Regions from separate parts of the Martinezella jaguaris genome, predicted to be linked through region 2. Evidence: predicted binding sites of a transcription regulator. Region 2 holds the regulator's gene; the other holds the start of a gene.

Region 1 (3,412 bases), 320 kb from region 2:
GCGGCACGGAAGCTGCGATGGGCGGCAACGGCGGCGAGGACCGCCAACTGGGAGAGCTGAGTTCTGTTCATTGATCTAAATAATAGAACAGCCCATTTGGATTTGCATGCATTTTCATTCGTTATCGGCAGGCATAGTTTCTTGTCTGTCACGCAGCCGGCAAAGATGGCCGCCGCGGACCGGAATTAAGCTCAAGAGGACACGATTATGAAAACCCGCAAACTCGGCAAGGAACTCACCGTATCCGCCGTCGGCCTCGGCTGCATGGGCATGAGCTTCGCCTATGGCGCGACCAATGACGACGAGTCCATCAAGACGCTGCATCGGGCCGTCGATCTCGGCGTCACCTTTTTCGATACCGCCGAAACATACGGTCCCTTCACCAATGAGGTGCTGGTCGGCCGTGCGCTGAAGCCCGTCCGGGATCGCGTCGTGATCGCAACGAAATTCGGCTTCAAGCTCGATCTGGAAAAATCTGGTCCGGCGGCGATGGTCGGCGTCGACAGCCGGCCCGAGCATGTGAAAGAGGTGGCCGAAGCCTCGCTGAAGCGCCTCGATACCGATGTCATCGACCTCTTCTACCAACACCGCGTCGATCCGAACGTTCCGATCGAAGATACCGTCGGCGCAATGGCGGAGCTGGTGAAGGAGGGCAAGGTGCGTGCGCTCGGGCTTTCCGAAGCAAGTGCCTCCACCATCCGCCGCGCCCATGCCGTGCATCCGATTGCCGCCGTACAAAGCGAATACTCACTGTGGAGCCGCGATCCGGAGGAAGAGGTGCTGGCCGCCTGCCGTGAACTCGGCATCGGCTTCGTACCTTATAGCCCGCTCGGCCGCGGCTTCCTGACCGGTGCGATCCGCAATATGAGCGATCTCGCAGCCGACGATTTCCGCCGCAACGTGCCGCGTTTCCAGGGCGAGAACTTCGACGCCAACGCCGCCCTCGTCGCCAAGCTCGAAGCCTTCGCCAAGAACAATGGCGTCACTGCGGCGCAGTTGGCGCTCGCCTGGGTGCTGCACCAAGGCGATGACATCGTACCGATCCCCGGCGCCCGCAAGTTGCACCATCTGGAGCAGAATGCCGCCGCCGCCGACATCACGCTCTCGGCCGGCGAAGTTCAGGAACTGAGCGACATCATTCCGCTCGAACAAGTGGCGGGCAAACGCTACTCCGACTCGGGGCTGGCGATGACCAACCGGTAAGTCTATTCTTCGTTTCAGCATTACCCAAAATCGGCATCGGCCTCATCGCTGGTGCCGATTTTTTGTTTTTCAATAGCGCAGATCGAGATGGAAAGCGCGATGCACTTATTCGATAACGAGCTGGACGCGGTCGCCGGAGAAGCAGGAGATGCCGAAGGAAATCGGGCGTCCCTCGGTATCGACGTCGACCTTGTGGATTTCGATCACCGGCCGCGTCTTCGGCAATTTCAAGGTCTTGGCTTCGCGCACGCTTGGCAGGCGGGCAATGATGCGGGTGCTTTTGCGCTTGTAATCGTTGATCCCGAAGGAGCGGTAGGCGACGGTGCGCGACGGATTCAGCCGCAGCAATTCGTCAATGCCGCGGAAGCGTTCAGCGGGAAAATAGCTGCGTGCCATGCTGAGCGGCCGGCCGCTGACCTCACCCATAGAGTCGATCACCACCACTTCGGCGCCACGCGGCAATTCGAGATTGCGCAATGTGACGGCATCGGCCTCCTCGACCGTGCTTGCCAGGATCCGCCGCTGGCTTTCGAGGCTGGCGCGACTCATATTTTCGGTCCAACGCGTGCGCTCGCCGAGCGCATAGGGAATTGCGTCTTCTGCAACAAACAGGCCGCGTCCATGTTCAATGCGAATCAGGCCTTCCTTTTCCAGCTCGGCCAGCGCCCGGCGGACGGTGAAGCGGCTGACGTCGAAATGGCGGGCCATGTCGAGTTCGGTCATCAACTGCATGCCGGCAACAAGCTTGCCGTTGCGGATATCCTCACGAAGCGACAACGCGACACTACGCCACAGCCGGCCGCGCTCGTGACCCTCGCCACTACGGATGTCACCGGTTTCTGCCATTGAAGCCATGTTTCCGATCCTTTGCGCATGGCCGCCCGGCCAGGTTTCATCGGGAGACTTCGCCTCACCGAAATCATTTCTGCCATCGTCATAAGGGTGAAATAGACGGTCTGTAAAGGTCCGTACTGCGAAAATAAGGTACGGACCTTTGTTATATTGGGTTTGCGATTTCCCGTGTTTCTCCGCCGCCAAAGACATCGCGGTGGACGCGCGGTCATGACCGCAAACCGGCTTTCCTCGGGGGCGAGATGGTGCAAGACGATACACAAGACGTAGCGGCTGGCGACAATGCCGACCGGAAGCGCTGGATGGGCATCCTGGCCCGCGCCGGCCGCAGTGAACTGGAAGAGGCCTGGAGCGCTTTGCGTGAGCAGCCGGCCTATGAATGGCTGCGCCAGCCGGAGGTTGGCCTCGTGATGGTGCGGGCGCGAGCCGGCGGCACGGGCGACGCCTTCAACATGACCGAGATGAGCATGACGCGCTGCGCACTGCGGCTTGCCGACGGCACGACCGGTTATGCCTATGTCCAAGGCCGCGACACCAGGCAGGCGGAGCTTGCCGCTGTGTTCGATGCGCTGATGCAGAAGCCGGAGCATCGTTTCGCGATCGCCAGCACGGTCATCGAACGCCTCGAAGGCAAACAGGCCGAACGGCGGCAACAGAAGAGCCTGAAAGCCGCCTCCACCAAAGTCGAATTCTTCACCATGGTGCGCGCGGAGACGAAGAAATGAGCGTCGCTATCGATACGAGAAACCTTAAGCCGGGCTTTGCCGAGCCGATTTTCGATACCCAGGCGACCTTTCGCGGCATTCTCGACGCCACGGCCTATCCCGGTCGTGTCCAAGCGCTGGATCGGCTTGCCGACGTGCCCGACCTCCTGATGCCGGCGACGGCCGCGATCGTGCTGACCCTCCTCGATTTCGAGACGCCAGTCTGGCTCGACCTCGAAAACACCTCGGCCGCCGCAAACTATATCCGCTTCCATGCCGGTTCGCCGCTGGTCTCCGATACCGCCATCTGCCGCTTCGCCATCCTGACGACGGCGTCGGAGATGCCGCCGCTGTCGGCCTTTTCCTTCGGCGACGACAAATATCCCGACACATCCTGCACGCTCATCGTGCAGGCTCCGTCGCTGACCTCGGGAAAACCGATGCGCTGGACCGGCCCGGGCATACAGCATGCTACGACCTGCAGTATTGACGGGTTGCCGGACGGATTCTGGCAGGATTGGGACGACAATCACGGGCTCTATCCGATGGGCGTCGATGTGATTTTCGTGAGCGGCAGCGATATCATCGGCCTGCCGCGCGGCATCAGAGTGGAGGCATAATCCCATGTATGTTGCAGTCAAAGGCGGCGAACG
Region 2 (3,412 bases):
CAAGCAGCCCGCGTTTCACAACGCACCGCGATGTTTCACCTCGGCCATCTGGTCGAGGAGAACGACACCGATAAGATGTTCACCAATCCCGATGATTTCCGCACGCAGGATTACATCATGGGCCGCTTTGGCTGATGATGCTCCCCGCGCGGTTCCCTTCACATCGTTCACCTTGAGGATAGCAAAATGGTCTCTACACACATTCTCTCTGCCTATGACGAAGACCTAAAATTCCTGACACGCCGCATTTCCGAAATGGGCGGCCTGGCGGAGCAGATGGTCAGCGACAGCGTCCGCGCACTGGTAAACGGCGATGCCAGCCTTGCGCAGAAGGTCATCTCCGATGACGTCATTCTGGACCACGCCGAGCGTGAGGTCGGCGACAAGGCGATCGTCACCATCGCTCGCCGCCAGCCGATGGCTGCCGACCTGCGTGAAATCATGGGTTCCATCCGCATCGCCTCCGACCTGGAGCGCGTCGGCGATCTCGGCAAGAACACCGCCAAGCGCGTCATCGCCGTGCAGGGCACCGGCGTTCCGCGTCGTCTCGCCCGCGGCATCGAACATCTCTCCGAACTGGCGCTCGTCCAGCTCAAGGAAGTACTCGATGTCTATACGACCCGTTCGCCTGACAAGGCCGTATCGATCCGCGAACGCGACGAGGAAATCGACGCCATGTACACCTCGCTCTTCCGCGAGATGCTGACCTACATGATGGAAGATCCGCGCAACATCACCACCTGCACGCATCTTCTCTTCTGCGCCAAGAACATCGAGCGCATCGGCGACCATGCCACCAACATCGCCGAGACGATCTATTACATGGCGACCGGTGCTCAGCCCGAAGGCGAGCGCCCGAAAGACGATACTGCCAATACCGTCGGTGCAGTGACGGAATAACGTAGAAGCCAAGAGAGGGAGACCAGAGGCGCATGGTTCCGAGAGTAGCTGTTGTAGAAGACGAGGAAGCGCTAAGCGTTCTGCTGCGCTATAACCTCGAGGCCGAAGGCTTCGAGGTCGACACTATCCTGAGAGGCGATGAAGCCGAGCTGCGCCTCCAGGAGCGCATCCCCGATCTTCTGATCCTCGACTGGATGCTCCCCGGCGTGTCCGGCATCGAACTCTGCCGCCGGCTGCGCATGCGGCCGGAGACGGAGCGCCTGCCGATCATCATGCTCACGGCCCGCGGCGAGGAAAGCGAGCGCGTGCGCGGCCTTTCCACCGGCGCGGACGACTATGTCGTCAAGCCGTTCTCGACGCCGGAGCTGATGGCTCGCGTCAAGGCGATGCTGCGCAGAGCCCGCCCGGAGGTTCTCTCCACGGTGTTGCGCTGTGGCGATATCGAGCTGGACCGCGAGACCCATCGCGTTCACCGCAAGAGCCGCGAAGTGCGGTTGGGGCCGACGGAATTCCGCCTGCTGGAATTCCTGATGTCCTCGCCGGGCCGCGTATTCTCGCGTTCGCAGTTGCTCGACGGTGTATGGGGACACGATATCTATGTCGACGAACGCACTGTCGATGTGCATGTCGGTCGCCTGCGCAAGGCCCTGAATTTCTCCAATATGCAGGACGTCATTCGCACCGTTCGCGGCGCGGGTTATTCCATGGAGGCCTGATCGGATCATCCGACTGGTTTTTTGCAGAGCGGCGGAAACAGAAAACGGGCCTTTCGGCCCGTTTCTTTCATTTGGCTGATGTGGTTCAGTGTGCCGCTCGGCGCCGATCATGGACCGGCTGATAAGCCAGGCGCTGATGGTAGGTGCAGTAGGGCGAAGAGTCCGGGCTGTCGTTGCCGCAGAAGTGAAAATCGTCCTTCAGCGGGTCGCCGACTGGCCACTTGCAGGTGCGTTCGGTGAGTTCCGTCAGGCCGAGACGGCGCGAGATCGGAACCACCACATTGGCGGCCGGACGATATTCGATCTCGTGGACGGTATCGATCTCGACCTCTTCCTTGAGCATTGTCGCACCCTGCTGGCGGGTAACCGTGCGGGTTGCAACGCGCGAGGCGTAATTCGGCGCGCGTGGTGCCGAGGTATTGCGTTTTGGCGCTCGAGCCGTCGTTGCCGCTCCGCCGGCCTTGGCCCGGCCCGGCAGGCTCAAGCGATGCACTTTGCCGATGACGGCATTACGACTGACACCACCGAGCTGTGCCGCGATCTGGCTGGCGCTCAAACCTTCGGACCACAGCTTCTTCAGCTTCTCGACGCGTTCGTCTGTCCAATTCATGCCCTGTCTCCGCTGTCGCGTTTCTGATGGCAGAATCCCTCACCATTGCCTCGCATTGGGTCGAGGCGTGAAACGCTTTAAAATTGTGGTGACTAGTTCCGCCGCATGCAGTCTAGTAATTGGTTTTTAACCTAGTGTGAGGCTGACTCCGTGACAAGAGTCGCGGGAATCTTGGAGAATCGATTTCGAGGTTTTCCCCAACTTGCTATAGGTGAGTGGCATTTATGCAATATAAGTTGTCAAAGACGAGCCGTCCCTCCAGAGGCGCTCTGCCGCACCTGCTAAATCGCCAGTTTTGTTGACATCGCGGTGCAAAACATCAATAGTGCCTCAGGCCGCCGCAAGGCGGCATTTTGATTTTTCTGGGCCCGTTTCACTCGAAGGAAACGATTGGCCCTAAAGGTTGTGATCGAGGAGATATGGGCCATGGCTGAAACCGCGCCGCTTTATGACACCTATGTGCGTGCTCCGCTGCGGTTCGAGCGAGGCGAAGGCGTATGGCTGATCACAGAAACCGGCGAACGCTATCTCGATTTCGCCGCCGGCGTCGCGGTGAATGCGCTCGGCCATGCGCATCCCCATCTGGTTGCAGAGCTGAAGTCGCAGGCCGACAAGGTCTGGCACCTGTCCAACCTCTATGAGGTGCCGGGCCAGGAGAAGCTGTCGAAGCGCCTGACGGAAGCCACCTTCGCCGACAAGGTGTTCTTCACCAATTCGGGCGCCGAGGCGCTGGAATGCGCCATCAAGACGGCACGGCGCTACCAGTTCGCCAAGGGTCATCCCGAGAGATACCATATCATCACCTTCGAAGGCGCTTTCCACGGCCGCACGATCGCGACGATCGCCGCCGGCGGTCAGGAGAAATATCTCGAAGGTTTCGGCCCGAAGGCGCCTGGATTCGACCAGGTACCCTTCGGCGATCTCGACGCGGTGCGTGCCGCCGTTACCAATGAGACGGCCGCCATTCTGATCGAACCTGTTCAGGGCGAGGGTGGTATCCGCCCGGCGACGAATGAGTTCTTGCGCGGGCTGCGTCAGATCTGCGACGAGCATGGTCTGCTTCTGGTCCTCGACGAAGTTCAGACCGGCGTCGGCCGCACCGGCAAGCTTTTCGCCCACGAATGGGCGGGCATTACCCCTGATATCATGGCCGTTGCCAAGGGTATCGGCGGCGGCTTTCCGCTCG

What was found. The regulator PhoB, encoded in region 2, activates phosphate uptake and scavenging genes when phosphate is short. The targets are predictions, from matches to a motif close to TGTCATNNANCTGTCAT.
Region 1: the regulator PhoB is predicted to act here: its motif matches at 2,136-2,152, upstream of phnF (phosphonate metabolism transcriptional regulator PhnF).

Annotation. Positions count from the first base shown of each region.
Region 1 covers NZ_CP032694.1:422,548-425,959, reverse strand. Annotated here, with positions in the region: partial or broken gene CCGE525_RS02040 (LysR family transcriptional regulator) at 1-71, opposite strand, end outside; gene CCGE525_RS02035 (aldo/keto reductase) at 208-1,203, shown strand; gene phnF (phosphonate metabolism transcriptional regulator PhnF) at 1,309-2,058, opposite strand; gene phnG (phosphonate C-P lyase system protein PhnG) at 2,298-2,780, shown strand; gene phnH (phosphonate C-P lyase system protein PhnH) at 2,777-3,379, shown strand; gene CCGE525_RS02015 (carbon-phosphorus lyase complex subunit) at 3,384-3,412, shown strand, end outside.
Region 2 covers NZ_CP032694.1:744,062-747,473, forward strand. Annotated here, with positions in the region: gene pstB (phosphate ABC transporter ATP-binding protein PstB) at 1-135, shown strand, start outside; gene phoU (phosphate signaling complex protein PhoU) at 187-900, shown strand; gene phoB (phosphate regulon transcriptional regulator PhoB) at 933-1,616, shown strand; gene CCGE525_RS03685 (GcrA family cell cycle regulator) at 1,702-2,226, opposite strand; gene CCGE525_RS03690 (aspartate aminotransferase family protein) at 2,653-3,412, shown strand, end outside.